Kitasatospora sp. NBC_00315: one gene and its partner. The protein of the gene in region 1 binds, or shares a complex with, the protein of each later gene. Links are inferred from orthologs where the notes say so. Each region holds a gene or a part of one and is shown on either strand. Other genes may lie near its edges. The genes, in order: mfd and uvrA.

Region 1 (15,503 bases):
GTGTGGTCGAGGCTGTAGACCCGGCCGGCCTCGTCGATGGCGAGCAGCGCCCGGCCGTACATCTCCTCGCCGAGCGGGGCGAGCCTGGTGTCCAGCGCGCGGCCGAGGTCGGCCAGCGTCCGGGGCTGGTGCAGGCCGCAGAGCGGGTCGAGTAGGAACGGTGTGCGGGCGAGCTCGCGTCCGGCGCCGGCCGACTCGAAGGCGAGGCCGCCGAACTCCGCCCAGGCTTCCACGGCCGCCGGGAAGACCGAGTGCCGTACGCCGCCCGGGTCGTCGGCGGGGGCGTCGTGGCCGGCCAGGGTGTCGGCCCACTGCTCGGCCTGAAGGATCTGCCAGCGGCCCGGGTGCCAGCCGGCCGTCTTGAGATCGGCCGCCACGTCGGCGGGGAAGCGCGGCCGGAGCCGGGTGGGTGCGGTCTGGCTGAGCGGGTTCAGGGGGTGCTCCAGCGGTCGGGGACGGGGGCGTGCGCGGGGCGGGCGCTCAGGCGGCGGGTGGGCCGACGGCGACGCTCTGCACGTTCAGGTGCTCCAGCAGCGGTACGCAGGAGCGGCAGGGCGGGGCGTGGGTGCCGTGCGCGGGATCGTTCTCCTCGCGGATCCGTACGGTGGTCAGCCGGGCGCCCTTGAGGGACTTGCGGGCGTCGTGCAGGCTCAGCGCCTTGCGGGCGGCGCGCTTGGAGCGCGCGGTGTCCACGGCCGTCAGGTGCTGGGAGAGCAGGACCGCCTCCGGGCACCGGCCGGTGAACCGTTCGCGGTGCTCGACGGGAAGGGCGTCCAGGAACTCGCCGATCAGCGGGTGCAGCCCGGGGCCCTGCTCGGCCTTGTCACCCGCCAGCGTGAGCACCTCGCCGCCGCGCAGCGAGAGCGCGGCCGCGACGGCGGGCAGCAGGCTGTCGCGGTGGTGGCGCAGCAGGGGGGCGTCGGCCGGTGCGGTCTGTTGTTCGGTGGTCATGCGTCCTCTCTCCTGCTGTGCGGCCCTCGCGGGCCCCCGGGGCGGCTGCCGTGGTGAACGGCCTGGCGGCGGCCGCACTGATGCCGGGTCGGGCCGGGCCCCAGCCTGTCAAACACCACTGTCGATCAGCCAACCGGGGTGTGCAGTATGGGGCAGAAGGGACGGAACGACGGGGAGGCCGGCCCGGCGTGTCGGAGTCCATGGCGGGATCTTCACGACTTCGACACCAGTCGCCCCTGGTGGCCCGAAACGGCCGCCGGCTGACCCGGGTCCGCTGCCGGGTCGGGGCCCCGCGGCCGGCGGCGGCGCCGGCCGCACCCGCGCCAACTCCCCGCCCGGAGGCGGCCCCTGGGGCAGCCGGCGGCGGGGCCGCCCCGGCATCGGAAGGCGGGCCGGGGGCGCCGACGGGAGCGGGCGACCGCCCCCGGCCGCCGTGTCCCGGCCGCCGGTCGGACGAACCTCCAGGCGGGGCGACCGGCGCGGCCCCCCACCCCCTAGGCTGGTGCCCAGCAGTCGGCGATGGACACGTTGCAGCAGCCAGTGGGGGCTCCCAGATGACGACAGGTCGGCCCGGTACCGCCGCCGCACCCAATGCGGCGTACGCGGGGCAGGTGGTGCAGTTCCCGGACCCGGTGCGGGCCGAGCGGCATCCGGCCGGGGTACGGATGGACGAGTACGGCCACCCGGATTTCAGCGCCTACGCCGCAGCCGCGGCCGAGGTCGCCGACCCGCCGGCCGGCTTCGGGGTGGACGAGCTGCGCCTGACCGACTTCGTCTCCGCCAACGCCGCGCTCTTCACCCAGGGCCACGAGCTCTGGGCCGACCTGGACACGGCCGTGGCCACCCCGCCGGGCTGGACCTGGCACCACGCGGTGGGCGCGGCCGCCCCGGGCTGGCGCCGGATGGAGCTCGTCCCGGTCGAGGTCAAGGCGCTGCTACGGCATCACGGCGGCCTCGCCCGCTCCTCCGCGGACCACGGCCGGCGCGGCACCCGCCCGTTGCAGGAGCACCGGCCGGTGCACTTCTCGCTGGCCAAGGACGGCGGTGACCCGATGAGCGTCGCCGAGGACCTGGTCCAGCTGGCGGAGGAGCGCCTCGGCTACCGGCTGCCCGGCGCGTACCGCAACTTCCTCAAGGTGGCCGGCGGCCGCGGCCCGGTCGGTGTCGCGCTGGACACCGAGTACGGACTGCTGCTGGACCAGCCGTTCCTGACGCTAAGCGAGGAGTTCGGCGTCCAGGACCTGGTGTACGCCAACAAGTGCCTGCGCGACCACCTCACCAAGGACTACCTGGGCATCGCGTACGTCCAGGGCGGCATCCTGGCGCTCAAGGTGCGCGGCGAGGGCACCGGGTCGGTCTGGGCCTGCCTGTACGACGACGCGCGGGACGAGGGCGGGGCCGAGAGCCCCGAGGAGCGGGTGGCACGGCTGCTGCTGCCCTGCGGCGAGGACTTCGACGCGTTCCTGCTCCGGCTGGCCGGTTGCCCGCCGGAGCTGGAGACGGTCGCCGAGCTGATGGTGGACGGCGGGTTCGCCCGGGCCGTACCGGTGCGCTGAGATGCGGGACGCACGGCCGGCCGTGCCGGGGAAAGATGCTGAGGGGACAGGGGTGAACCGGGCGTGGTGACGTACGCGCAGGCGCAGGAGCTTGCCGAGGACTGGATCAACGGCGGTGTGCCGCGATCGCTGCAACGCGAGGTGCGGGTCCGGGAGTTCGATCTCGGCTTCATCTGCTGGGCGGTCGATCCCGAGGACGGCACGGCGGCGGACGGTGGGGAGGCCCGGCTGGTCGTCGCCCGCGACAGCGGAGCGAGCACGCTGTGGCCGGCGCTCCCCGTCAACGAGGTCGTCCGGCAGTACGAGGAGGTGTACGGCCGTCCGGTGGCCGCCAACCCGGCCGGTGCGGCCAGGCCGGCGCCGGGCGCGGTCGAGGCGACCTCCTTCCTGCTCAGCCCGCCGCAGTGGCTGCAGGAGGCCGGCGCGGCCGCGATCGCCGCCGAGGCCGAGCGGCTCGGCGCCCCTGCCGCTGCTCCCGCCCCTGCTCCCGCCCCGGAACCCGCGCAGGCCGCCGCGCCCGCGCCGCCGCCCGCGCCCGCGCCCCTGCCCGCCCCGGTCCCGGCCGAGGGCCGTCACGGCCGGGGCCCCGGTGTGCTCAGCACCCCGCCGTTCCCGCAGGGCCCCGCCGGGGGCGCCCCGACCATGCTCGCGCCGCCGCCCGGCGGCGAGGCCGTCACCGTGCAGCTGCCGGACGGCGTACCGGCCGCGCCCCCGCCGGCCCACCCGGCTCCGCCGGCCGCCGACGGCTACGCGCCCACCGTGCTGGCGCCGCCGGGCGCCCTGCCCGGCCTGGCGGGTCTGCCCGGCGCCCCCGTCGCCCCGGCTCCGGCCCCGACCGGCCCGCCGCCACCGGCGCCGTCGGTCGACCACGCCCCGACCATGCTCGCCTCGCCCGACGCGCCGCCCGGGCTGATGGGCCTGCCCGGCGCGCCCGCCGCCCCGGTGCCGCCCGCGCCGCCGCAGGGCGGTCACGGCCGATCCGGGGCCGGCGCGCCACCGCCCCCGCCCCCCGCCGACCTGCGCGGAGGCGCGGGCGGACCGGCCCACAACGGCGCCGGCCGAGGGGCGAGCGCCCCGCCGCCCCCGCCGCCGCCGGGTCTGCGCGGCGGTGCACCGGCCCCCGCGCCGCCCGCCCCGGCGCCGCAGGCCGCCCCGGGCGCCGGCGTCGCGTACGAGGCGACCCAGCTCGCGCACGCGATCGAGCTGCCCGGCGGCCCGGGCGCGGTCGCCCACGGCACGCCGCCCTCCGCCATGCCGCCGGTCGGCTACGGCTACCCGGGCGCCGCCTCCCCGGCCGTGCCCGGCCCGGCCGTCGCGCCGGCGGCCGTCCCGCCGCCGTTCCCCGGTCCGCAGGGCCCGCCGGTCGACCCCGGGGTGCCCGCGGTCGGCCCCGGGTACTTCGCGGCGCTCAGCTACCGGGGCCCGGACGGCTCGGAGCAGAAGCTCCTGCAGCGCAGCGAGCCCGGCACCCCGCACCCGGAGTGGAAGATCCTCCAGGAGCTGCGCCGGCTGAACGTCCCGCCGGAGCAGGTGCTGGAGCTCTACACCGAGCTGGAGTCCTGCGACCTGCCGGGCGGCTACTGCGCCCGGATGATCCGGGCGTCCTGGCCGAACGTGCGGCTGACCCACACCGCCGGCTACGGCCGCGACCACCAGGCGCGGCAGGCCGGCATGGTCCACCTGCTGGACCACCTGGACGAACTGCACCAGCTGGCCTCCGCCCCGCAGCGCCCTCGCCCCGTGCGGGTGCCGCCGCCCGCGCCCGGCAGCGTCCCGCCGCCGGCGCCGGTCGCGCCGCAGCAGCTGGCGGCGGAGCTCGGGCAGGCCTTCGGGCCGGCCGTGTTCCGCTTCGAGCAGCGCGCGGTCTCCCGGCAGGGCGTGCCCGAGCCGGTGGCGCAGACCCTGATGTGGGCCGGGCTGCCGCGCGACTTCGGGCCGTTCTTCTGGGCCCAGGCGCAGGAGGGGCGTCCGATCCCGACGCTCGCCGAGCTGGCCGCCGAGCGCGGCGTCCAGGGCGGCCCCGACTTCGGCGGCTACCTGGTGCTGGGCAACGACTACGGGCGCCAGCTCTGCGTGCAGTACGGCACGGCGGCCGTGGTCGCGGTCGATCTGGAGGGCGGGGGCGAGCCGCCGCGCTTCGTGAACACCGGCGTGCCCGAGTTCGTCCGGGCGCTCGCTCTGCTGGGCCGGATGTGGCGGCTGCGCTTCGGGCTCACTCCGGAGCAGGCGGCCCGCTGGACCACCGACTTCCAGAACCAGCTGGCCGCGATCGACCCGGCGGCGCTGCAGACGGCGGACACGTGGTGGGCGGTTCTGCTCGAACAGTTCTGGGACGGTCTGCTCTAGCGGATCGTCGCAGGTGGGAGTGGTCGCACCGGCCCCCGGTGCGACCCCCCGGGCGTGTCGGTACGGCGGCGCCTCGTTTGGGTTTGCCCATAATCCGCGCAAAATAGGTCAAGAGGATGGGCCTACCCGGCTCGTCCCGCCATCTTCAGAATCGTTCCGGCCCTGGGCGCCCGCAGCCCGTGACAGCCGAAGCCCGTGACACGAGGGGAAGAGCCCATGAGCGATGCCGTCTCCCAGTACGGTTTCACCGCTGCCCGGCGTGGTTACGCGCCAGAGCAGGTCGATCGAACCTTGGCAGCGCTGACCGCCCAGCGCGACGAGGCCTGGGAGCGGCTGAGCGTCCTGGGCGCCGGTCTGCGCGAGATGGAGAAGCGGCTCGACGAGTTCGTCCAGGCCGCCGCGGACGCCCCCGCACCCGACTACAACCTGCTCAGCGAGCAGGCCGCCGGGCTGGCGGTCACCGCGGAGAAGGAGTCCCGGGCCGTGCGCGAGGCCGCCGAGCGCTTCGCCGAGGACACCCGCGACGAGGTCTACGAGGCCGGGCAGGAGCTCGCCCGCACCTCCGAGGAGTACGCCACCGCCGTGCGCACCGAGGCCGACCAGGCCACCCGGCGCAGCGAGGAGCGCACCCGCGCGGAGGCCGAGAAGCTGCGCGGTGAGGCGGACGCCGAGGCCCGCGCCGCCCGGGACGCCGCCACCTCGTACGCCGCCCAGGTCCGGGTCGCCGCCGCCGAGGCGTCGGAGCGGGCCGAGGCGAAGCTGGCGGAGCTGCGCCGCGGCGCGGACGAGATGTTCGCGGCGGCGGTCGCCCGGGCGGACGCCGGCGACACCGAGGTGGCGCAGACGGCGGCGCGCCGGCTCAAGGAGGCCGAGCAGTACCGCGAGTCGGTGCTCGGCAAGGTCAAGCAGTCCGACGCGGAGGCCCAGGCCAAGGCCGATCAGCTGATCGACCGGGCCCGCCGCGAGGCGGAGCGGATCAACGCGGCGAGCGATCAGGAGCAGGTCGAGTTCGCCGAGCGCCACGAGGTGGTGCAGCAGCACCTGGATCACATCAAGGGGACGCTGGCCTCGCTCACCGGCGCGGCGGTCGGCGCGATCGAACCCGAGCAGGCCGCCGAGGCGCCCGGCCCGGTGCGGCCGGCCGCGGCGCCCGCCCCGGTGGACGCGGAGGCGGACACCGGTGAGATCGCCGTGGTCCAGGACGCGTCCTCCGCGTCCTCCGCGTCCTCCGCGTCCTCCGCGTCCTCCGCGTCCTCCGCGTCCTCCGCGTCCTCCGGGCCCTCCGGGCCGTCCGCGCCGGTGGTGCCCGGCCCGGCCCCCGAGGCCGACACCACCGTGCTCCCGGTGACGTCGGACGGGGAGGCCCCCGAGTTCACCCCCGGGCGGGTGTCCGCGGCGCCGCCGAAGCCGTCGACCCCGCCCGGGGAGCCGGTCGAGGGCACGGACGCGGCCACCCGGATCATTCCGAAGATCGTGATCGTGGACGACGGCTCGGACTACGCGACGCCCCACACCGTGGCGCACCGCCGCACCTGATCCGTCCGCCGCACACCGCCGCACCTGATCCGTCCGCTGTCCGGGCCCCGACCGCCGCCACGCCGGCCGGTCGGGGCCCGTCCCGGTCGCCGGGCCCCGCGGTGGCGCGCGGCCGGGGGCCCCGGAACGCAAAGGGGCCGAGACCCGTGGCGCCCTCCAGGAAAGGGCGCCACGGTTCCCGGCGATTGGGCGGGCGCCCCCACCCAGGGTCGCCCGGCCTCGCATCCCGACCCCCATCGGGCTGCGACCGTGCCCACTGCAGCCATCCCCCACGGTTGGGTGCGGCGGGCACATTCACCATGCTGCGCGATCTCCATGGACGGCCAGTGACAGGAGTATGTCCACTTCGTGGCATTCATGGACCGATGACGAACCACCGGTCGGCCGCGCCCACGCCGGTGCGCCGCGTGCGCGTCGGCGCTCCGGCGTAGGCTGGACACCCCCGGCCGCTCGGCGTGCCGGGCCGTTCGCGTTGCCCGGCCGGCCTCCCGGCGCCTGGGCCACTCCAGCTACGGGACGAAGAAGAGACTCCAGATGAGCCTGACCGGACTGCTCGATGTCGTCGCGCGGGACGCCGCCCTCGCCGAGGCGATCGAGGCCGCCACCGGCGCCGCCGCCGGGGCACGCCAGCACCTCGACCTGGTCGGCCCGCCGGCCGCCCGCCCCTTCGTGATCGCCGCGCTGGCCAGGGCCCTGGCGGGTCGGGCCGACGCCGACCGGGGCCGCCCGGTGCTCGCGGTGACCGCCACCGGCCGGGAGGCCGAGGACCTCGCCGCCTCGCTGCGCTCGCTGCTGCCCCCGGACGCGGTCGCGGAGTTCCCCGCCTGGGAGACCCTGCCGCACGAGCGGCTCTCGCCCCGCTCGGACACCGTCGGCCGCCGGCTGGCCGTGCTGCGCCGGATCGCCCACCCGCGCGCCGACGACCTGGCGGCCGGGCCCGTCCAGGTGATCGTGGCGCCCGTCCGCTCGGTGCTCCAGCCGCAGGTCAAGGGCCTGGCCGAGCTGGAGCCGGTGGCGCTGCGCCGCGGCGAGTCGCACGACCTGGAGTCGGTGGCCCGCGGGCTGGCCGCCGCTGCCTACGCCCGGGTCGAACTGGTCGAGAAGCGCGGTGAGTTCGCCGTCCGCGGTGGCATCCTGGACGTCTTCCCGCCGACCGAGGAGCACCCGCTGCGGGTGGAGTTCTGGGGCGACGAGATCGAGGAGATCCGCTACTTCAAGGTCGCCGACCAGCGCTCCCTGGAGATCGCCGATCACGGCCTGTGGGCGCCGCCCTGCCGGGAGCTGCTGCTGACCGACGCCGTCCGCGCCAAGGCGGCCGAGCTGGCCGGCCGGCACCCCGAGCTGGGCGAGATCCTCGACAAGATCGCCCAGGGCATCGCGGTCGAGGGCATGGAGTCGCTGGCCCCCGTCCTGGTGGAGGACATGGAGCTGCTGCTCGACGTCCTGCCCGCCGGCAGCATCGCCGTGGTCTGCGACCCCGAGCGCGTCCGCACCCGGGCCACGGACCTGGTGGCGACCAGCCAGGAGTTCCTGCACGCGTCCTGGGTCGCCGCCGCGACCGGCGGGGACCGGCCGATCGACGTCGAGTCGATCGACGTCTCGGCCGCCTCGCTCTGGTCGCTGGCCGACGTCCGCGAGCACGCGGCCGGCATCGGCCTGCCCTGGTGGTCCGTCAGTCCGTTCGCCACCAGCGACTCCTCGGGCGGCACGACGCTGCTCGAATTCGACACCAACACCCTCACCCTCGGCATGCGCGCCGTCGAGGCGTACCGGGGTGACACCGCCCGCGCCATCGCGGACGCCAAGGAGCGGCTGACCGCCGACTGGCGGGTGGTCATGGTGACGGAGGGCCACGGGCCCGCCTCCCGGCTCGCCGAGGTGCTCGGCAACGAGGGCATCCCGTCCCGTCTGGTCGCCGACCTCACCGACGCCCCCACCAGGGACGTCGTCCACGTCTCGTGCGGCTCGATCGAGCACGGCTTCGTCGACGAGGCGCTCAGGCTCACCGTCGTCACCGAGACCGACCTCTCCGGCCAGAAGTCCTCCACCAAGGACATGCGCCGGATGCCCTCCCGGCGCCGCAACGCGATCGACCCGCTGGCCCTGGCGGCCGGCGACTTCGTGGTGCACGAGGCGCACGGCGTCGGCCGGTACGTCGAGATGGTGCAGCGCACCGTGCAGGGCGCCACCCGCGAGTACCTGGTGCTGGAGTACGCGCCCGCCAAGCGCGGCCACCCCGGCGACCGGCTGTTCGTGCCGACCGACCAGCTGGACCAGGTCACCAAGTACGTCGGCGGCGAGGCCCCGACCCTGCACCGGCTCGGCGGCGCGGACTGGGCGAAGACCAAGCAGAAGGCCAAGAAGGCCGTCCGCGAGATCGCCGGCGACCTGATCAAGCTGTACTCGGCGCGGATGGCCGCCCCCGGGCACACCTTCGGCCCGGACACCCCCTGGCAGCGCGAGCTGGAGGACGCCTTCCCGTACGCGGAGACGCCCGACCAGCTCACCACCATCGCCGAGGTCAAGTCGGACATGGAGAAGTCCGTCCCGATGGACCGGCTGATCTGCGGCGACGTCGGCTACGGCAAGACCGAGATCGCGGTGCGGGCCGCGTTCAAGGCCGTCCAGGACGGCAAGCAGGTCGCGGTGCTGGTGCCCACCACCCTGCTCGTCCAGCAGCACTTCTCCACCTTCGCCGAGCGGTACGCCAACTTCCCCGTGGTGGTGAAGGCGCTGTCGCGCTTCCAGAGCGACGCGGAGGCGAAGGCCGTCCTGGAGGGCCTCTTCGAGGGCTCGGTGGACGTCGTGATCGGCACCCACCGGCTGTTCTCCTCCGAGACCAGGTTCAAGGATCTCGGCCTGGTCATCGTCGACGAGGAGCAGCGCTTCGGTGTCGAGCACAAGGAGCAGCTCAAGAAGCTGCGCGCCAACGTCGACGTGCTGACGATGTCCGCGACCCCGATCCCGCGCACCCTGGAGATGGCGGTCACCGGCATCCGCGAGATGTCGACGATCACCACCCCGCCGGAGGAGCGGCACCCGGTGCTGACCTTCGTCGGCCCCTACGACGAGAAGCAGATCTCCGCCGCGATCCGCCGTGAACTCCTGCGCGAGGGACAGGTGTTCTACATCCACAACCGGGTCGAGTCGATCGACCGGGCCGCCGCCCGGCTGAAGCAGCTCGTCCCCGAGGCACGGGTCGCCACCGCGCACGGCCAGATGGGCGAGACCCTGCTGGAGAAGGTCGTCGTCGACTTCTGGGAGAAGGAGTTCGACGTCCTGGTCTCCACCACGATCGTGGAATCCGGCATCGACATCTCCAACGCCAACACCCTGATCGTGGAGCGCGGCGACACCTTCGGCCTCTCCCAGCTGCACCAGCTGCGCGGCCGGGTCGGCCGTGGCCGCGAGCGCGGATACGCGTACATGCTCTACCCGCCGGAGAAGCCGCTCACCGAGACCGCGCACGAGCGGCTGGCCACCATCGCCCAGCACACCGAGATGGGCGCCGGCATGTACGTCGCGATGAAGGACCTGGAGATCCGCGGGGCGGGCAACCTGCTCGGCGGCGAGCAGTCCGGGCACATCGCCGGCGTCGGCTTCGACCTCTACATGCGGATGGTCGGCGAGGCCGTGGCCGAGTTCCGCGAGTCGCTGGCCGGCGGCGGCGCGGAGCCGGAGGAGGAGCCGCTCGACGTCAAGATCGAGCTGCCCGTCGACGCCCACGTCCCGCACGACTACGCCCCCGGCGAGCGGCTGCGCCTGCAGGCCTACCGCTCGATCGCGGCCGTCAACTCCGAGCAGGACATCCTGCACGTCCGCGAGGAACTCACCGACCGCTACGGCAAGTTGCCCGAGGCCGTGGAGAACCTGCTGCTGGTCGCGGCCCTGCGGCTGTACGCCCGGCGGTGCGGCATCGGCGACATCACCCTCCAGGGCGCCAACATCCGATTCAGCCCGGTGGAGCTGCGCGAGTCGCAGGAGTTGAGACTCAACCGGCTCTACCCGCGCAGCCAGGTCAAGGCGACCGCCCAGCAGATCCTGGTACCCCGCCCCTCCACCGGCCGGATCGGCGGCAAGCCGCTGGTCGGGCGCGAACTGCTGGCCTGGTGCAGCGAGTTCCTGTCGGCGATGTTCGACGACCTGGCGGGCGGCAAGCGCTGACCCGCCCGGTTGCCCGGCCGGCCGACCGTTCGGGCCCGTCGTTCCCGCGGATGGGCGGCGGGCCCCGCTGCCTCGCCGCCCGTCGGCGGGGCTCCCCGGCCGGGGCCTTCGTCAGGGGGACGTGGCGGGACCGACCGGCGCCCGGACCGGCCGGGCGGCCGCCCGGGGCGCCCGGGGCCCGCGGTACGGCAGCGTCCGGCTGAGGACGAGGCTGGTGGTCGTGCTCCCGAACCGGGCCAGCGCGTCGACGATCTCCTCCAGGTGACCCGTCGAGGTGGTCGCCACCTTCAGGACGTAGCAGTCGTCCCCGGTGGTGCGCAGGCACTCCAGGATCTCCGGGCGCTCCCCGAGCAACCGGTGCAGGGGTTCGTGCGCGTTCCCCGGGTACTTCAGCCGGATCACCGCCAGCACCGCGTGCCCGGTGCGCTCCAGGTCCACCTCCGCCCGGTACCCCGTGATCACCTCGGCCGCCTCCAGCCGCCGCACCCGCTCCGTGGTCGCCGACGCACTGAGGTTCACCCGCCGTGCCAACTCCGTGAACGCGATCCGGCCGTCCCGCTGGAGCTCCGCCAGGATCGCCCAGTCGGTCGCGTCAAGAGTCTCGGTCATCCGCCCAGATTACCGGCGGATCCACGGCCGAACCGCCCCTGAACAGGCGGGAATCCCTTCTGGGGGCCGACGGCGGCCGACTAGGCTCGAACGCGTGAAACTCGGAGTGAACCTCCTCAACTTCGGCCCCGGCACCGACCCGGGCGCGCTGCGCGGCGGCGCCCAGACCATCGAGGGCCTGGGCTTCGACCTGCTGATGGTCTCGGACCACATCGTCATCACGCCCGACGTCGCCGAGCGCTACCCGGCGCCCTTCTACGAGCCCTTCAGCACGCTGTCCTGGCTGGCCGGCCTCACCACCCGGATCCGGCTCGGCACGACCGTCCTCATCACCCCCTACCGGCACCCGCTGCTCACCGCCCGTACGGCGGCCAACCTGGACCGGCTCAGCGGCGGCCGGCTGGTCCTCGGCGTGGGGGTGGGCTGGGCGCGGCAGGAGTTCGCCGCGCTCGGGATCCCCTTCGAACAGCGCGGACGCCTGACCGACGACCACCTGCGGGACATCCGGGCCGCCTGGGCGGACACCGCCTCCTACGGGGAGCGGCGGATCCCGCTCTGGGTCGGCGGCAACAGCGACGCCGGTCTGCGCCGGGCCGTCCGGCTCGGGGACGCGTGGCATCCGCTGCGCTGCACGATGCCGTGGCTGCGGGAGGCCGCGGACAGGCTGAGGTCCGTCGCGGAGGAGCAACGGCTCCCGGTGCCCGCGCTGGCCCCCCGGATCGCGCTCAGGCTCACCGCGGCGCCGGTCGAAGGACCGCGACGCCTCGCCGGTGAGGGCACGATCGACCAGGTCATGGACGACCTCGACCAGCTGCGGCTGCTGGGCGCCGAGAGCGTCGTCCTCGACCACTACAACGGTGACCCCCGTGAGACCTGCCACCCGCAGGTGGGCCGGCAGGCCCTGGCCACGGTGGCCGCGCACTTCAACCCACCACCCCGCACCGGAACGGAGCAGTCATGACCACACCCGACGACCACGCCCTCCTCCGCCGCGCCATCGCGCTGGCCGCCGAGGCGCGGACGAGCGGTAACCCGCCGTTCGGATCGCTGCTCTCGGCGCCGGACGGGACGGTGCTGGCGGAGGACCGCAACACCACACTCACCGACCGGGACATCACCGCGCACCCGGAGCTCAAACTGGCGCGCTGGGCCGCGAGGGAGCTGGACGCGGCCACGGCGGCCGAGACCACCATGTACACCAGCTGCCAGCCGTGCGGGATGTGCGAGGCGGCCATCCGACAGGCCGGGCTGCGACGGGTGGTGTTCGCCCTCTCCGACGAGCAACTCCTGGACATCAGGCCGGGCAGCGGGAGGCCACCCGTTCCGCAGGACGGCCCCGCGCTGCTCGATGAGGTCCGCGCCGTGGTCGAGGGGTACTACCGCTGACCCGCCGCCCGTCCCCGGCGGCGGCTCAGGGCCGGAGGTAGGGCCGGGTCATGATCTCCATGTTGTGGCCGGCCGGGTCCTCGAAGTACGCGCCCCGGCCACCGAAGAGGCGGTTGATCCGGCCGGGCTCGCCATGGTGCGGATCGGCGTAGTACACGACCCCGACCGCCTCCAACCGGGCGATCATGGCATCGAACTGCTCGTCGGGTACCAGGAACGCGTAGTGCTGCGCCTGGATCGGCTCGTCACGCTTCTCGTAGAAGTCGAGCGTGACGCCGTTGCCGAGATCCAGGGGCAGGAACGGCCCGATCGGGGCGCCGAGCACCAGGCCGAGGATCGCGGCGAGGAACTCGGCCGACAACTGCCGGTCCCTGGCGTGGACTGCTGTGTGGTTGAGCTGGACGGTACTGACGGACGGCGCGTACTGCGGGGCGTACGACATTGCTGAGGGCCTCTCCGGGGCTCGGTCACATGGGACGCGGCGCCGCACAGGGGCGCCGGACGCGAGGAAGCGGAGAGGATCGGGCGGGGCTCTGGCCCGCCCCGGGGTCATGCCGGGGCCGGGCGCCTCACTCGTATGTGGCCCATGGCCGACCCGGCAGTCACCCGGTCGACTCTAACGCCCGTCGGAGGCGCGGACAACGCCGTCGGCGAGGTGGTCGAACTCGCCCGCCTTGACGCCGAGGATGAACGCACGGAGCTTGGCGGGTGTGGTGGTGACGACGACTCCGGGGTCGTCGCTCTCACGCAGCAGGACGGCGCCGTCGACGAGGGCCAGCTCTATGCAGTCGGCGCCGTCTCCGCCACCCGAGTACGACGACTTCTGCCAGGTGATCGGCACGGCTGTTCCCTTCAGAGGTCCTTGGCAAGGCGATGGATGAGGTCACGTGATGCGGCGACCCCTAGCGATGCGCCCACTACCTTTGCATAGAGCGTTCGATACCTCCTGAGCTGTGCCTCCGCATTCATCAGGACTCCGTTCAAGGGGGTGTCCACCTGGACCGTGTCGAGCTGGCGGACCGGCCCGTCGAGGTACAGCATCGATACGCCTGGCCCCGCGAACTCGCCCGCCGAGAAGGGGATCACGCGGACGCTGATGTTCGGACGGTCGGAGAGTTCGAGTAGGAGGCCGAGCTGCTCGCGAGCAGTTCGCGGTCCACCGACCGTCATGTGCAGAGCTGCCTCGTGGACCACCGCCTCGACCAGGGGCGGATGGGCGCGGTCCAGAACCGTACGGCGCTGCATGCGGTGGGCGACCCGGGCTTCCAGATCCCTCGGCGGCAGTGGTGGTGGGTAGTAGCCGAAGACGGCTCTGGCATGCGCTTCGGTCTGCATGATGCCGGGGATCTCGACGACCTTGACCGTGCGCATGGCCGTGGCGTGGAACTCCAGCTCCGACAGGTCGAGGAAGTTGCGCGGGAGTACCTCCCGATACTCTTCCCACCAGCCCCGGGTGCGCTCCGTCGCCATCTCCACGAGCGCGTCGACGAGGGCCGTGTCGTCACAGGCGTAGTGTGCCGCGAGCCGCCGCACGCGTTCGGCGCTGGCGCCGACCCTCCCGGCCTCCAGGTTCGACATCTGGGCCTGGTCGGCTCCGAGGAGGCTGGCGGCCGCACGGGCCGTCATGCCGGCCTGTTCGCGCAGTTTCCTCAGCTCTGTTCCCAGGCGCTCGTTCCGTGCGGTGGGATTGATCCTCGGTGGCATGCGCCCCATCCTTCCGGCCGACTCTGAGTCTGTCCCGTGTGCGGTGAGCCGGGTTGGACACGTACGGGTGAATCGACGGCACAACCTTGTTCCGTAAAAAGCTTGTGCCCTACGGTGAGTATCGCATCGCTCGCCATGCGTGACGGCCGTAAGACGGAAGTGCATCGTCCCCGCATGCTCCGGGACGCCATCGCCACCGCTCGTTGTCACGTTCTCCCGACCGCCCGGAGGCCCTCCCATGACTGCTGACCTCACGTCGGACCGCCCCGAACCGTTCTGGTTCCCCCACTCCTGCACCGTCCTGCTGCCGTCCGCCGCCATCGCGCCGAAGATCTGCCGCGACTTCGTGACCGGTGTCCTGGAGCTGATCGGCTTCGGGCATCTCGCCGACCGGGCCGCCCTGTGCACGTCGGAGCTGGTCACCAACGCCCACCGGTACGCGGAGGGCCTGGTGCAGCTCCAGTTCACCGCCGACCTCACCAGGGTGCGGGTGTCGGTCTACGACGGTAACCCGGTCCGTCCCCGGCTCCGGGTGGCCACGGAGGAGGACCGGCGCGGGCGCGGCCTCGGCTTGGTCGACGCGCTGGCGGACGCCTGGGGAGTCACCGACTCGGGGTTCGGGTTGCCGGTCAAGGGCGTGTGGTTCGAGCTCCACACGCTGCGCGCGGTGGCGTGATCGGCGTGCGGCGACTGTGGCAGGCTGGGGGCCCGGCTGCATCGGCCACCGCCGACCGCAACCTGTCCATGGCCACCGAAGCCGTCCACGGCCGGACGGTGCGGACGGGTACGAGGAGTTCTCCATCCGTCCCGTCCTCGCCCTCTGGCCGGTCGGAGTGGTCCGCGTGGTCCGAGCGGCGACCGTACGGGAGGGCAGGCAGTGGCGGACGACGAGCTGCGGTTCCGGTTCGAGCTGCGGGATCTGGCGGACGTCCGCCCGTGGGGTGGGGAACACAACCCGACGCTGCACTGGTTCGCGCTGACCGCCGGCTGGTACTGGATCGAGCTGGGCGGCCACGAGCTGCTGCGCTACTCCGAGCGCACGCTGCGACGGTGGCGCGAGGAGTTCGGCACGCAGGACCGCCCGTACGTCGACCACTTCGTCGTCCGGATCTGGGAGGACGTCCTGGAGATCCTGGCGGACGTCATGGAGCCGGTGCCGCGGGATCTGGTCGGGTTCGTGTCGAGCGATCTCGCCGGTAGCCCGGTCTGGGACGAGGACGAGGTCACCCCCGAGGCCGAGGCGGCCGCCGA
Region 2 (14,773 bases), 930 kb from region 1 along the record:
CCTGGTCGACCTCGCGCACGTGCCGCCGCACATCACCCAGGTGGTGTTCACGGTCAGCTCCTACACCGGGCAGACCTTCGCCGAGGTGCGGCACGCGCACTGCCGCCTGGTGGACGAGAGCACCGGCCAGGAGCTGGCGCGGTACGAGCTGGCGGGCGGCGGCCCGCACACCGGCCAGATCATGGCGAAGGTCTTCCGGGAGGAGTCCGGCGGCTGGGGGATGCAGGCGATCGGCGCACCGGCCCGGGCCCGGACGTTCCAGGACATGCTGCCGGCCATCGACCCGTTCCTCTGACCCGGTCCGGACCTGGGCCCCTGGCCCGGGCCTCCGACCTGGGCCCGATCCCCGGGCCCGGACCGGTGAGGACCGACTCCTGAAGCCCGCTCCCGACCTCTGAGGCCGGGCGCCCGGAGGCCGGCGCCCGGCCGTCCGCGTTCGGCCCGGCGGCCCCGGCCGTCGACCGGTCGCGTCGAGGCGGCGGAGCTGCTTCACCCGGGGCGGTTCTTTACCTTCTTTACCTTTTCTTGGGCTTCCTGTTAGTGTTGACGGCAGCGGAGGGGAGTATTCCCCCGCAGTGTTCCCGTCATCACGGACGCCCTTCGGCGGCGTCCCGGGGCACTGGTCCGAGTGCCCGGCACCGCGGGGCGCACGGGCGGAAGAGACCTCCGGCAGTGACGATGACTGTCTCGCCTACCTGCCGGAGGAGCAGCAAGTGGACGTATCCCTTTCCCTGTGGATCGGCACCGTCGGGGTGTTGGTCGCCCTGGTCGTGGCCGATTTCTTCATCGGGGGCCGCAAACCGCACGAGGTCTCGATCAAGGAGGCCGGCGCCTGGACGGTCGTCTGGGTCGCGCTGGCCCTGGTCTTCGGCGGCTTCCTCTGGTGGCACTCCGGCTCCCGGCCCGCCGGCGAGTTCTTCGCCGGCTACATCACCGAGAAGTCGCTCAGCGTCGACAACCTCTTCGTGTTCATCCTGATCATGGGCAAGTTCGCGGTGCCCCGGATCTACCAGCAGCGCGTCCTGATGTTCGGTGTGATCATCGCGCTCGTCCTGCGGGCGGTGTTCATCGCCGGCGGCGCGGCCCTGGTCACGCAGTTCTCGTGGGTGTTCTACATCTTCGGCGCGTTCCTGGTCTGGACGGCCTGGAAGCTGATCAAGGACGCCCGGGCCGAGGAGGAAGAGGAGGAGTTCGAAGAGAACCGCCTGCTCAAGTCCATCGAGCGGCGCTTCCCCTCGACCGACACCTACCACGGCACCAAGCTCTTCATCCGGGAGAACGGCCGCCGGCTGATGACGCCGATGCTGATCGTCATGCTGGCGATCGGCACCACGGACGTCCTGTTCGCACTGGACTCCATCCCCGCGATCTTCGGCCTCACCCAGGACCCGTACATCGTCTTCACCGCGAACGCCTTCGCCCTGATGGGCCTTCGCCAGCTGTACTTCCTGATCGGCGGGCTGCTGAAGAAGCTGGTCCACCTCAGCTACGGCCTGTCGGTGATCCTCGGCTTCATCGGCGTGAAGCTGGTGCTGCACGCACTGCACGAGAGCGGCGTGCACGTGCCGGAGATCGGGATCCCGTTCTCGCTGGGCTTCATCGTGGTGGTGCTGGCCGTCACCACGGTGACCAGCCTGATCGCCTCCGGGAAGCAGGCGGCGGAGCAGCCGCAGGACGAGCAGGACAAGATCGACGCCTAGTTCGTGGCAGCGGCCCCGGGAACCGGCGGTACCGGTTCCCGGGGCCGCTTCGCGCGTCGCGGCGGCTACCAGCCGCGCTCGCGCCACTCGTCCAGCTGCGGGCGCTCGGTGCCCAGGGTGGTGTCCGCCCCGTGCCCCGGGTAGACCCACGCCTCGTCCGGCAGCACGTCGAAGATCTTCTCGTTGACGTCCCGGAAGAGGCTGTCGAAGGCCGCCTTGTCGCCCCGGGTGTTGCCGACCCCGCCGGGGAACAGGCAGTCCCCGGTGAAGACGTGCGGGTGGCCCTGCGGGTCGTCGTAGACCAGCACGACGGCGCCGGGCGTGTGACCGACCAGGTGGCGGACGGTCAGCTCGACCCGGCCCACCCGCAGGGTGTCGCCGTCGTCCAGCAGCAGGTCGGTCGGTACGTCCAGCGCCTCGGCGTCGATCCGGCCGGCCGCGGTGCGGGCGCCGGTGGCGGCCACCACCTCGGCCAGTGCGCCCCAGTGGTCGTGGTGACGGTGGGTGGTGACCACGGTGGCCAGCCGCTCGCCGACGCTCTCCAGCAGCACCGGCGCGTCCGCCGCCGCGTCGATCAGCAGTTGCTCGTCGGTGGCCCGGCAGCGCAGCAGGTACGCGTTGTTGTCGTACGGGCCGACGGCCACCTTGGTGATGATCAGGTGGGCCAGCTCGCGCACGTCCGGCGGGCCGCCGACCTTCACCGCTCCGTGGTACGTCATCGGGCCGCTCCTCGTTGTGTTCTGGGGGCACCGCTGCGTGGCGGGCCCGCGGTGTGTGCGGGTACGGGTGGTGCGACGGTCGGGCGCGGTCCGGGACGGCCGGCGGGGGCCGCCGCGGACCGGCACGTGTTCATCCTCGCGCGGTCAGCCCAGTGCGGGAAGCGGCGGCAGCGCGGTGCGGGCGTCGGCGAGCTGGACGCCGTCCCGGTGCACCTGCAGGCCGTCGCCGTCCGAGCGGCCGGAGAGCCAGGCGGTGAGCGCGCGGATCGGGCCCTCGACGGTCAGTGCCGGGGTGTCGGCGGGCGCGCCGATCCGGGCGCGGTCGGCGCTGTCGTCGGCGATCAGCAGTGCGGCGGGCAGCTCGGCCGCGCCGTCGAGCCGCGCCGCCAGACGCCGGAACTCGGCCACCGCGAACTCCTCGGGCCAGTGCGCGGGGGTGTGGCCGGCGTCCAGGTCGACGTGGTGGTACTCGACCTCCATCAGCCGCTTCCAGGGGACGTCGCAGGCGCTGAACGCGTTCCCGGTGCGGTGCCGGACCTCGGCGTCCCAGGCCGCCTCGTGGAGGAGCGTCGCCGCGGCGGCGAAGCGCTCGGAGGCCTCGTGCAGGTCGGCGAGCTGGACGTCGAGCGGGCGGGGCGCCCCGGACTCGATGTCCTGGTCGCGGCTCTCGGCGGTGGGGTACTGCGGGATGTCCCGGCCGGTGCGGGCGCTGTCGAGCAGGTTGACCAGCGAGTCGGCGTTGCGGGCGAGGTGCGCCAGGACGTGGCCCCTGGTCCAGCCGGGCAGGGCCGAGGGCTCGCCGACGGCCGTCGGCTTGAGCTCCGCCACCGTGCGCAGCAGTTGGGCGGTGCTGTCGGCGACCAGCAGCAGGCGGGCCGCCGCGGTGGCGGCGGCGCTCGGAGCGGTCGTGGCGGGCGTGCTGGTTCCGGTCCCGATGTCGGTCATGGTGCGCCCTCTCGACGAAATGTGCCCGTGGGACGGGTTCGCGGCGTGCCCGTGAGGCCCGCCGCTCGTTGACGTTGATGACGCTATCGCCGATGCGGTGGGTGAGGCGGGCAGACCGGCCATGTCGGCGCGGACCAGGGGGATTCCGGCCGACCGGCGAGCGGGCCGGCGGCGGCCCCGTCACCCGTTCGGGTGATCTCCACTGGACAGGCTCGATAATCGAACGCCTGAGCTAGTAGGCTGGCCGTCCCAAGCTGCAAGACTGGAACACTGGAAGAACGGGCCCCTCTCGCTCGTTGGCATCTGGGTGAGAGTCCTCAGCGACAGTCCTGAGTGAGAAGCCCACCGGAGAAAGGCGCCAGAAGCAGTGGCCGACCGCCTCATCGTCCGCGGTGCTCGCGAGCACAACCTCAAGAACGTCTCCCTCGACCTCCCGCGCGACTCGCTGATCGTCTTCACCGGCCTCTCCGGCTCGGGCAAGTCCTCGCTGGCGTTCGACACGATCTTCGCGGAGGGCCAGCGACGCTACGTCGAGTCGCTCTCCTCGTACGCCCGGCAGTTCCTCGGGCAGATGGACAAGCCCGACGTCGACTTCATCGAGGGGCTCTCCCCGGCCGTCTCGATCGACCAGAAGTCCACCAACCGCAACCCGCGTTCCACCGTCGGCACCATCACGGAGGTGTACGACTACCTCCGCCTGCTGTTCGCCCGGATCGGCAAGCCGCACTGCCCGCACTGCTCGCGTCCGATCGCCAAGCAGTCCCCGCAGGCCATCGTCGACCGCGTGCTGGAACTCAAGGAGGGCACCCGCTTCCAGGTGCTCAGCCCGGTGGTCCGCGAGCGCAAGGGCGAGTTCGTCGATCTCTTCGCCGACCTCCAGTCGAAGGGGTACGCCCGGGCCCGGGTGGACGGCGAGACGGTCCAGCTGGCCGAGCCGCCCAAGCTCAAGAAGCAGGAGAAGCACACCATCGAGGTGGTCATCGACCGCCTCACCGTCAAGGAGAGCGCCAAGCGCCGTCTGACGGATTCGGTGGAGACGGCCCTCAAGCTGGCCGGCGGCATGGTCGTGCTCGACTTCGTCGACCTCCCCGAGGACGATCCGGAGCGCGAGCGGATGTTCTCCGAGCACCTCTACTGCCCCTACGACGACGTGTCGTTCGAGGAGCTGGAGCCCCGCTCGTTCTCCTTCAACTCGCCGTTCGGCGCCTGCCCCGACTGCTCCGGCCTGGGCAACCGGATGGAGGTCGACCCGGAGCTGGTCATCCCGGACGAGGAGAAGTCGCTCGACGAGGGCGCCATCCACCCCTGGTCCGGCGGCCACACCAAGGAGTACTTCCAGCGCCTGATCGACGCGCTCTCCGGCGAGCTGGGGTTCCGCACCGACATCCCCTGGGCCGGGCTGCCCGCCCGGGCGAGGAAGGCGCTGCTCTACGGCCACAAGCACCAGGTCGAGGTCCGCTACCGCAACCGCTACGGCCGCGACCGCTCCTACACCACGGGGTTCGAGGGCGCGGTGCCGTTCATCCAGCGCCGGCACACCGAGGCGGAGAGCGACAGCAGCCGCGAGCGCTTCGAGGGCTACATGCGCGAGGTGCCCTGCCCGACCTGTGAGGGCACCCGGCTGAAGCCGGTGGTGCTCGCCGTCACCGTGCAGGACAGGTCCATCGCGGACGTCTCGGCGATGTCGATCAGCGACTGCTCCGACTTCCTCGGGGCGATGAAGCTCGACGCCCGCGACAAGCAGATCGCCGAGCGGGTGCTGAAGGAGGTCAACGAGCGGCTGCGTTTCCTGGTCGACGTCGGCCTGGACTACCTCTCCCTCAACCGCGCGGCCGGCACCCTCTCCGGTGGCGAGGCCCAGCGCATCCGCCTCGCCACCCAGATCGGCTCCGGCCTGGTCGGCGTGCTCTACGTGCTGGACGAACCCTCGATCGGCCTGCACCAGCGCGACAACCACCGCCTGATCGAGACCCTCGTGCGCCTGCGGGACATCGGCAACACCCTGATCGTGGTGGAGCACGACGAGGACACCATCAAGATGGCCGACTGGGTGGTCGACATCGGCCCGGGGGCCGGCGAGCACGGCGGCAAGGTGGTGCACTCCGGCTCGCTCAAGCAGCTGCTGGCCAACAAGGAGTCGCTGACCGGCCAGTACCTCTCCGGCAAGCGGTTCATCCCGATCCCGGCGGCCCGCCGGCCGCGTGACAAGAAGCGCCAGCTGGTGGTGCACGGGGCGCGGGAGCACAACCTCAAGGACGTCACCGTCGCCTTCCCGCTCGGGACGTTCACGGCGATCACGGGGGTCTCGGGCTCGGGCAAGTCCACCCTGGTCAACGACATCCTCTACACCCACCTCGCCCGGGAGCTCAACGGTGCGCGCAGCGTGCCCGGCCGGCACACCCGGATCACCGGCACCGACCTGGTCGACAAGGTGGTGCACGTCGACCAGTCGCCGATCGGCCGTACCCCGCGCTCCAACCCGGCCACCTACACCGGCGTGTTCGACCACGTCCGGCGGCTGTTCGCGGAGACCCAGGAGGCGAAGGTGCGCGGCTACCTGCCGGGCCGCTTCTCCTTCAACGTCAAGGGCGGCCGCTGCGAGAACTGCTCGGGCGACGGCACCATCAAGATCGAGATGAACTTCCTGCCGGACGTCTACGTCCCCTGCGAGGTCTGCCACGGGGCCCGGTACAACCGGGAGACGCTGGAGGTCCACTACAAGGGCAAGTCCGTCGCCGACATTCTGGACATGCCGATCGAGGAGGGCCTGGACTTCTTCGAGGCCGTCCCGGCGATCGCCCGGCACCTGCGCACCCTCAACGACGTCGGACTCGGCTACGTCCGGCTCGGCCAGTCCGCGCCGACGCTCTCCGGCGGCGAGGCGCAGCGCGTCAAGCTCGCCTCGGAGCTGCAGAAGCGTTCCACCGGCAGGACGGTCTACGTGCTCGACGAGCCGACCACCGGCCTGCACTTCGAGGACATCAGCAAGCTGATCAAGGTGCTCGACGGCCTGGTGGAGAAGGGCAACACGGTGGTCGTGATCGAGCACAACCTCGACGTGATCAAGACCGCCGACTGGGTGGTGGACATGGGCCCCGAGGGTGGTTCCGGCGGCGGCTCGGTGGTCGCCGAGGGCACGCCGGAGGAGATCGCCGCCGTCCCCGCCAGCCACACCGGCAAGTTCCTGCGCGACATCCTTCTCGATGTCAGCGACGCGGCCCCGGCCGCATCCGCGAAGACGCCCCGCAAGCGCGCCGCGGCCAAGAAGTAACCAAGACCCCGTGTCGTCCGCCCCCGGCCCACCCGGGGCGGGCGGCACGGCCCTTAGACTGCCAGGGCGGTCCCCGGGGCCGTCCCGGCACGGTGCGGCACGCGCCTCGCGGCACCGCATCGCGCCGAAGCGTCCGGCAGAGGCACCACGGCACGACGGAACCACGCGCGCCGCAGGGGCACTGCACGACACCGTACGGACGGCGCACCACGACCGCAGCACCGCGCCACCTGTCGCACCACCCGAGCACCCGACCACCCGAGCAGGAGCAGCCACCGATGTCCGAGGCCCCGACGAGCCCTGCCACCACCCGCCGCACCCTGCTCTGCGGAGCCGCCGCCGTCCTCGCCGGCGGCGCGACCGTCGCCGTGTCCGGCTGCGCCTCCTCCGCCTCGCCGTCCGGCTCGGGATCCGGCTCGGGTTCGGGCTCCGGCTCCGGTTCGGACGCCGCGGCCGGCCCGGTCGAGGTCGGCCCGGCCGCCGACGTGCCGGTCGGCGGCGGCAAGGTCTACCGCGAGAAGAAGATCGTCGTCACCCAGCCGACGGCGGGTCAGTACAAGGCGTTCAGCGCCAAGTGCACCCACGCCGGCTGCGTCGTCGACCAGATCAAGGACAGCCAGATCCAGTGCCCCTGCCACGGCAGCCGGTTCAGCATCGCCGACGGTTCGGTCCAGGACGGTCCGGCGCCCACCCCGCTGCCCTCGTACCAGGTGGCGGTCGACGGCGGCACCCTCAAGGTGACGCCGTCCTGATCCGCGTCCCGGCCGGCGTGCCGGGGGGCCTCCCCGGCGCCCCGGTTCCGCCGGTCCGGCCCCCGGAGTGTCGGTCGGACTCGGTACGGTGGACCCATGGCTGACCCGTCCACCTACCGCCCCGCTCCGGGGGCGATTCCGACCTCGCCGGGCGTCTACCGGTTCCGCGACGCCCACGGGCGGGTCATCTACGTCGGCAAGGCCAAGAGCCTGCGCCCGCGGCTCTCCTCGTACTTCCAGGACATCGCCGGCCTGCACCCGCGCACCGCGACGATGGTCACCACCGCCGCCTCGGTGGAGTGGACGGTGGTCGGCACCGAGGTCGAGGCGCTGCAGCTGGAGTACTCCTGGATCAAGGAGTACGACCCGCGCTTCAACGTCAAGTACCGCGACGACAAGAGCTATCCGGAGCTCGCCGTCACCCTCGACGAGGAGTTCCCGCGGGTCCAGGTGATGCGCGGGGCGCACAAGAAGGGCGTGCGCTACTTCGGGCCGTACGGGCACGCCTGGGCGATCCGTGAGACGGTCGACCTGCTGCTGCGGGTCTTCCCCGTCAGGACGTGCTCCAACGGCGTCTTCAAACGCGCCGCGCAGGTCGGCCGGCCCTGCCTGCTCGGGTACATCGGCAAGTGCGCCGCGCCCTGTGTCGGCAAGGTCTCGCAGGCCGAACACGCCGAGCTGGCCGAGGAGTTCTGCGACTTCATGGCCGGCCGCACCGGCAACCACCTGCGCCGTCTGGAGGACCAGATGCGCGAGGCGGCCGCCGACCTGGAGTACGAGCGGGCCGCCCGGCTGCGCGACGACATCGGGGCGCTCAAGCGGGCGATGGAGAAGAACGCCGTCGTCCTGGCCGACGGCACCGACGCGGACCTGCTGGCCCTGGCCGAGGACGAGCTGGAGGCCGCGGTCCAGATCTTCCACGTCCGCGGCGGCCGGGTGCGCGGCCAGCGCGGCTGGGTGACCGACAAGGTCGAGGACGTGGACACCGCGGCGCTGGTCGAGCACGCCCTCCAGCAGCTCTACGGCGGCGGCGCGGAGAGCGTCCCGCGCGAGGTGCTGGTCCCCGTCCTGCCGGAGCCGGTGGTGCCCGTCCGGGAGTGGCTGAGCGTGCTCCGGGGAGCGCAGGTCGATCTCCGGGTGCCCCAGCGCGGCGACAAGAAGGACCTGATGGCCACGGTGGCCCGCAACGCCCAGCAGTCGCTGGCCCTGCACAAGACCAAGCGCGCCTCCGACCTCACCACCCGCAGCCGGGCCCTGCAGGAGATCGCCGAGGCGCTGCAGCTGGACTCGGTGCCGCTGCGCATCGAGTGCTTCGACATCTCGCACCTCCAGGGCGAGGACGTGGTCGCCTCGATGGTGGTGTTCGAGGACGGCCTGGCCCGTAAGAGCGAGTACCGCCGGTTCCAGATCAAGGGCTTCGAGGGGCAGGACGACGTCCGCTCGATGCACGAGGTGATCAGCCGCCGCTTCCGCCGCTACCTGCGCGAGCGCGAGGAGACGGGGGAGTGGGCCGTTCCCGAGGCCGACGATCCCGGGCAGCAGCCCGAGGCGGGGCACCCCGCCGGCGGGCGGGCCGGGGAGGAGCTGCCGTCCGGCCCGATCGACCCGGAGACCGGCCGTCCCCGCCGGTTCGCCTACCCGCCGCAGCTGCTGGTGGTCGACGGCGGGCAGCCGCAGGTCGCCGCGGCCCGCCGGGCGCTGGACGAGCTGGGGATCGACGACGTCGCCCTCTGCGGTCTGGCCAAGCGGCTGGAGGAGGTCTGGCTGCCGGGTGAGGACGACCCGGTGGTCCTGCCGCGCAGCAGCGAGGGCCTCTACCTGTTGCAGCGGGTCCGGGACGAGGCGCACCGGTTCGCCATCTCCTACCAGCGCAACAAGCGCTCCAAGCGACTCACCGCGGGGGAGCTGGACTCGGTACCCGGCCTCGGCGAGACTCGCCGCCAGGCACTGCTCAAGCACTTCGGCTCGCTGAAGCGGCTGCGGGCGGCCACGGTCGACGAGCTCTGCGAGGTCCCGGGCATCGGCCGGCGCACCGCGGAGACTGTTGCGGCAGCGTTGGCCTCCCGTACACCCTCGACATTCGCGGTGAACACCGCCACGGGAGAGATCCTTGATGACGGCGCCGAGGAGCGGCCGGCGGCGGTGCGGCCGGCGGCGGAGGCGGCGCCGGCAGCGCCCTCGGCCGCGGTGCGGTCCGGCGCGGTGCGGTCCGATGCGGCGCCGTCCGATGCGGTGCGGTCCGATGCGGCGCCGTCCGACGCAGTGCAGTCCGTTGCGGTGCCCTCCACCGCAACGCCCCACGAGACGCCATGACGGCCGGCGCCGCCCGTCAATGCGCGCAGGCCGCGTTAACCCCCCAGGGTGACCTGGGGAAGCGCGGCGGCGCCGCACGCGTTCTCTTCAGCAGAACCACCGAGATCGGGGAACCGAAGTGACCGTGTCAGACGATGGGGGTACGTCCCGACCGCAGGCCGGGGGAGAGACCATCCCGGAGCTGGTGATCATCTCCGGCATGTCCGGAGCCGGCCGTTCGACGGCGGCCAAGTGCCTGGAGGACCTGGGCTGGTTCGTCGTGGACAACCTGCCGCCGGCCCTCATTCCCACCATGGTCGACCTCGGCGCCCGCTCCCAGGGCGCCGTCGCGCGGATCGGCGTGGTGGTGGACGTCCGGGGCCGCAAGTTCTTCGACGACCTGCTGACCTCGCTGGAGGAGCTGGAGAAGCGCGGCGTCCGCCTCAGCGTGGTCTTCCTGGATTCCTCGGACGACACCCTGGTCCGCCGCTTCGAGAGCGTCCGCCGGCCGCACCCGCTGCAGGCCGAGGGCCGGATCGTCGACGGCATCGCCCAGGAGCGCGACCTGCTGCGCGAGCTGCGCGGCGAGGCCGACCTGGTGATCGACACCTCGAACCTCAACGTCCACCAGCTGCGGGCCAAGCTGGACGCCCAGTTCGCCGACCACGACGAGCCGGAGCTGCGGGCGACGGTGATGTCCTTCGGCTTCAAGTACGGCCTGCCGGTGGACGCCGACCTCGTGGTGGACTGTCGCTTCCTGCCCAACCCGCACTGGGTCCCGGAGCTGCGCGCCCGTACCGGCACGGATCCGGACGTCGCGGGCTACGTCTTCCAGCAGCCCGGGGCGAACGAATTCCTTGACGGGTACGCGGACCTCCTGCGTATCGTCACCGAGGGGTACCGACGCGAGGGCAAGCGGTACATGACCCTTGCCGTAGGCTGCACCGGTGGCAAGCACCGCAGCGTGGCCATGTCCGAGCGGTTGACGAAGCGTCTGATCGCGGACGGCGTCGAGACGGTGCTCGTGCACCGGGACATGGGACGGGAGTAGCCGCGACGCCCTGCCGTCAGGCAGCCGGCGGCGGCAGGCAGAGGAACACGAGGTGGGTGTGGCGGGATCAGTGCCCTGGCGACAGGCCCAGAGCAGGGCCGCCGACCGATCGGCGGCCCCGGTGAGATCCTCGGCGGCGGGAAAGCCCCGCGCCAACGCCCCGAGGATCACCGCGCTGGGCGGCGGCCAGGGCCTGTCCGCCTCGCTGTCGGCCCTGCGCCGGCTGACCACCCACCTCACGGCGGTGGTCACGGTGGCCGACGACGGCGGCTCCAGCGGCCGGCTCCGCACCGAGCTGGGCGTCCTGCCCCCGGGCGACCTCCGCAAGGCGCTCGCGGCCCTCTGCGGGGACGACGAGTGGGGCCGTACCTGGTCCGAGGTGATCCAGCAGAGGTTCAGCGGCACCGGCGAGCTCGGCGGGCACGCGGTGGGCAACCTGCTGATCGTCGCGCTCTGGGAGAAGCTGGGCGATCCGGTGGCCGCCCTGGACTGGGTGGGCCGGCTGCTCAACGTGCAGGGCCGGGTGCTGCCGATGTCGGCCGTACCGCTGGACATCGAGGCGGTGGTCCGCGGTCACGACCCGGCCCGCCCGGCCGAGCTGTCCGCCGTGCGCGGACAGGCCGACGTGGCGGTCACCCCCGGCACGGTGCAGTCGATCCGGCTGCTGCCGGACGCGCCGCCGGCCGTCCCGGAGGCCGTGACGGCCGTCCGGGAGGCGGACTGGGTGGTGCTGGGCCCGGGTTCCTGGTTCACCAGCGTGCTCCCGCACCTGCTGGTCCCCGAGCTCGCCGAGGCCCTGGTCGAGACCCGGGCGCGGCGCCTGCTGACCCTGAACCTGGCCCCCCAGCCGGGCGAGACCGAGGGCTTCACACCCCAGCGCCACCTGGAGGTGATCGCCGACCACGCCCCGGACCTCGCGGTGGATGCCATCCTGGTGGACGAGCGCGCGGTCACCGGCGGCGCTTTCGGTGTGGCCGACCTGGCCGGGCTGGAGAAGGCGGCGGAGCGGATGGGCGCGGCCCTGGTGCTCGACCGGGTCGCCGCGGCGGACGGCACGCCGCGACACGACCGGGAGCTTCTGGCCGCGGCGTACGACCGGATTTTCCGGACACATGGAAGGATCGGCCCATGGCGATGACGGCAGCGGTGAAGGACGAAATCAGCCGGCTCCCCGTCACCCGGGCCTGCTGCCGCAAGGCGGAGGTTTCGGCGATCCTCAGGTTCGCGGGTGGCTTGCACATTGTGAGCGGCCGGATCGTGATCGAGGCTGAGCTGGACACCGGCGTGGCGGCGCGGCGACTGCGCAAGGATCTGCTGGAGATCTTCGGACACTCCTCGGATCTGGTGGTGATGGCCCCCGGCGGCCTGCGACGCGGCAGCCGGTACGTGGTGCGGGTGGTCAAGGACGGCGAACTGCTCGCGCGGCAGACCGGGCTGGTGGACGGCAGGGGACGCCCGATCCGGGGCCTGCCCCCGGCGGTGGTCTCCGGCGCGACCTGTGACGCCGAGGCGGCCTGGCGCGGGGCCTTCCTGGCGCACGGCTCGCTGACCGAGCCCGGCAGGTCCTCCTCGCTGGAGATCACCTGCCCCGGCTCCGAGGCCGCGCTGGCCCTGGTCGGTGCGGCCCGTCGGCTCGGCATCCCGGCGAAGGCCCGCGAGGTGCGCGGGGTGGACCGGGTGGTCATCCGGGACGGCGACGCCATCGGCGCACTGCTGACCAGGCTCGGCGCCCACGAGTCGGTGCTGGCCTGGGAGGAGCGCCGGATGCGCCGCGAGGTGCGCGCCACCGCCAACCGGCTGGCCAACTTCGACGACGCCAACCTGCGCCGCTCCGCGCGGGCCGCGGTCGCGGCCGGCGCCCGGGTGCAGCGCGCCCTGGAGATCCTCGGCGAGGAGGTGCCCGAGCACCTGGCGGCGGCCGGTCAGCTGCGTATGCAGCACAAGCAGGCCTCGCTGGAGGAGCTCGGCGCACTGGCCGATCCGCCGCTGACCAAGGACGCGGTGGCGGGGCGGATCCGTCGGCTGCTGGCGATGGCCGACAAGCGCGCCTCCGAGCTGGGCCTGCCCAGCACCGAGGCCAACCTGACCGACGAGATGGCGCTCAACTGAGCCCGAACGGGCCGCCGGCTCCGGCCGGCGGCCCGGATCTCACCTGTTGAACGGCCGATGTCCCGGATCGCGGACATCGGCCGTTTCGCGTCCGAACCGTGCGCCCGCTCCGCCCAAGTGCCTTCCGGGGCCGGGGGAGCAGCTCACCCGGGCGCCGCGGGCGAAGGCCCGGCCGGCGGCCCCCGCCGCGCCACGCCAGGGCTCTGACCCTGGGCGGATGTGCTGAGGCGCCGATGGGAGAGGTAGGGTCATGGGTGGTCGGGGACATCCCATTTCCACCCCGTCGGCATAGTTCCGACGAACCTAACAAGGAGATCGGTTCGTGACGATCCGGGTAGGCATCAACGGATTCGGCCGCATTGGCCGCAACTTCTTCCGGGCTGTTCGGTCCCAGGGCGCGGACATCGAGATCGTCGGTGTCAACGACCTGACCGACACCACGACCCTGGCGCACCTGCTCAAGTACGACTCGATCCTGGGCACCCTCCAGGCCGAGATCAGCCACACCGCCGACAGCATCACCGTCGACGGCAAGACCTTCAAGGTCATCGCCGAGCGTGACCCGGCCAACCTGCCCTGGGGCGAGCTGGGCGTGGACATCGTCATCGAGTCCACCGGCATCTTCACCAAGGCCGACGCTGCGAAGAAGCACGTCACCGCCGGCGCGAAGAAGGTCATCATCTCGGCGCCCGCCACCGACGAGGACGTCACCATCGTGATGGGCGTCAACGACGACAAGTACGACGCGGCGAACCACACCGTCATCTCCAACGCCTCGTGCACCACCAACTGCGTGGCGCCGATGGCGAAGGTGCTGCTGGAGAACTTCGGCATCGTCAAGGGTCTGATGACCACGGTGCACGCGTTCACCAACGACCAGGTCACGCTGGACTTCCCGCACAAGGACCTGCGTCGCGCCCGCGCCGCCTCGCTGAACATCATCCCGACCTCGACCGGTGCCGCCAAGGCCACCGCCCTGGTCATCCCCGAGCTCAAGGGCAAGCTGGACGGCACCTCGCTGCGCGTCCCGGTCCCGACCGGCTCGATCACCGACCTGGTCGTCACGCTGGAGCGCGACGTCACGGTCGAGGAGGTCAACGCCGCCTTCCAGAAGGCGTCCGAGGGCTCGCTCAAGGGCATCCTGCAGTACACCGAGGACCCGATCGTCTCCTCCGACATCGTGAACTCGCCGTTCTCGACGATCTTCGACTCGCTGATGACGATGGTCCAGGGCAACCAGGTCAAGATCTTCGGCTGGTACGACAACGAGTGGGGCTACTCCAACCGCCTCGTCAACCTGACCACCCTCGTCGGCGGCCAGCTCTGACGCAGCGGGAGCTGACGTGATGTGAGGAACAGGGCCCGGACGGCCGTGCGCGACCGTCCGGGCCTTGTTCCTTGGCGTGCTTCCCTGCGCCGCAGCACCGTGGCACCCTCGCTTCTTGGACCCGGCGGCCCGGCGCCGTGCCGTCGCCTCGCGCCACCTCTCCCCAGGAGACTCGAAGAACGTGAAGACCATCGAAGACCTCGACGTCGCGGGCAAGCGCGTGTTCGTCCGCGCCGACCTGAACGTCCCGCTCTCGGGCGCCGCGATCACCGACGACGGCCGGATCCGCGCCGTCGCGCCGACCATCGCCAAGCTGGTGCAGGCCGGCGCGAAGGTGATCGTCGCCTCCCACCTGGGCCGCCCCAAGGGTGAGCCCGACCCGCAGTTCTCCCTCGCCCCCGTCGCCGTGCGCCTCGGTGAGATCCTCGGTCGGCCGGTCGCCTTCGCGACCGACACCGTGGGCGAGAGCGCGAAGGCCACCGTCGCCGCCCTGGCCGACGGCGAGGTCACGCTGCTGGAGAACCTGCGCTTCAACGCCGGTGAGACCGCGAAGGACGACGCCGAGCGCGGCGCCTTCGCGGACGCCCTGGCCGAGCTGGCCGACCTC

What was found.
Region 2: the proteins of mfd (region 1) and uvrA are in contact, whole or in part, in a crystal structure (PDB 4DFC), measured with the Escherichia coli proteins. The link is inferred for Kitasatospora sp. NBC_00315 from one-to-one orthologs.

Annotation. Positions count from the first base shown.
Region 1 is NZ_CP108025.1:3,445,582-3,461,084, reverse strand. What follows is about bases 6,588-10,753. They hold mfd (transcription-repair coupling factor), read left to right. Parts: upstream 6,588-6,923; coding sequence 6,924-10,553; downstream 10,554-10,753. Other genes in these bases: OG823_RS13860 (Lrp/AsnC family transcriptional regulator), read right to left, coding at 10,665-10,753. In the rest of the region: OG823_RS13890 (SUKH-3 domain-containing protein), read right to left, coding at 1-377; OG823_RS13885 (YwqJ-related putative deaminase), read right to left, coding at 481-951; OG823_RS13880 (SMI1/KNR4 family protein), read left to right, coding at 1,506-2,507; OG823_RS13875 (SUKH-4 family immunity protein), read left to right, coding at 2,571-4,853; OG823_RS13870 (hypothetical protein), read left to right, coding at 5,070-6,389; more of OG823_RS13860, read right to left, coding at 10,754-11,162; OG823_RS13855 (TIGR03619 family F420-dependent LLM class oxidoreductase), read left to right, coding at 11,257-12,123; OG823_RS13850 (nucleoside deaminase), read left to right, coding at 12,120-12,548; OG823_RS13845 (VOC family protein), read right to left, coding at 12,574-12,990; OG823_RS13840 (DUF397 domain-containing protein), read right to left, coding at 13,165-13,389; OG823_RS13835 (helix-turn-helix domain-containing protein), read right to left, coding at 13,401-14,252; OG823_RS13830 (ATP-binding protein), read left to right, coding at 14,491-14,928; OG823_RS13825 (DUF5984 family protein), read left to right, coding at 15,130-15,503. UniProt on the Escherichia coli protein: Couples transcription and DNA repair by recognizing RNA polymerase (RNAP) stalled at DNA lesions. Mediates ATP-dependent release of RNAP and its truncated transcript from the DNA, and recruitment of nucleotide excision repair machinery to the damaged site.
Region 2 is NZ_CP108025.1:2,513,838-2,528,610, reverse strand. Bases 3,400-6,835 are described here. They hold uvrA (excinuclease ABC subunit UvrA), read left to right. Parts: upstream 3,400-3,731; coding sequence 3,732-6,635; downstream 6,636-6,835. In the rest of the region: OG823_RS10060 (TerD family protein), read left to right, coding at 1-295; OG823_RS10055 (TerC family protein), read left to right, coding at 714-1,700; OG823_RS10050 (MBL fold metallo-hydrolase), read right to left, coding at 1,766-2,419; OG823_RS10045 (maleylpyruvate isomerase family mycothiol-dependent enzyme), read right to left, coding at 2,564-3,364; OG823_RS10035 (Rieske (2Fe-2S) protein), read left to right, coding at 6,914-7,387; excinuclease ABC subunit UvrC, read left to right, coding at 7,484-9,700; RNase adapter RapZ, read left to right, coding at 9,819-10,730; uridine diphosphate-N-acetylglucosamine-binding protein YvcK, read left to right, coding at 10,801-11,868; DNA-binding protein WhiA, read left to right, coding at 11,859-12,839; gap (type I glyceraldehyde-3-phosphate dehydrogenase), read left to right, coding at 13,162-14,166; pgk (phosphoglycerate kinase), read left to right, coding at 14,348-14,773. UniProt on the Escherichia coli protein: The UvrABC repair system catalyzes the recognition and processing of DNA lesions. UvrA is an ATPase and a DNA-binding protein. A damage recognition complex composed of 2 UvrA and 2 UvrB subunits scans DNA for abnormalities.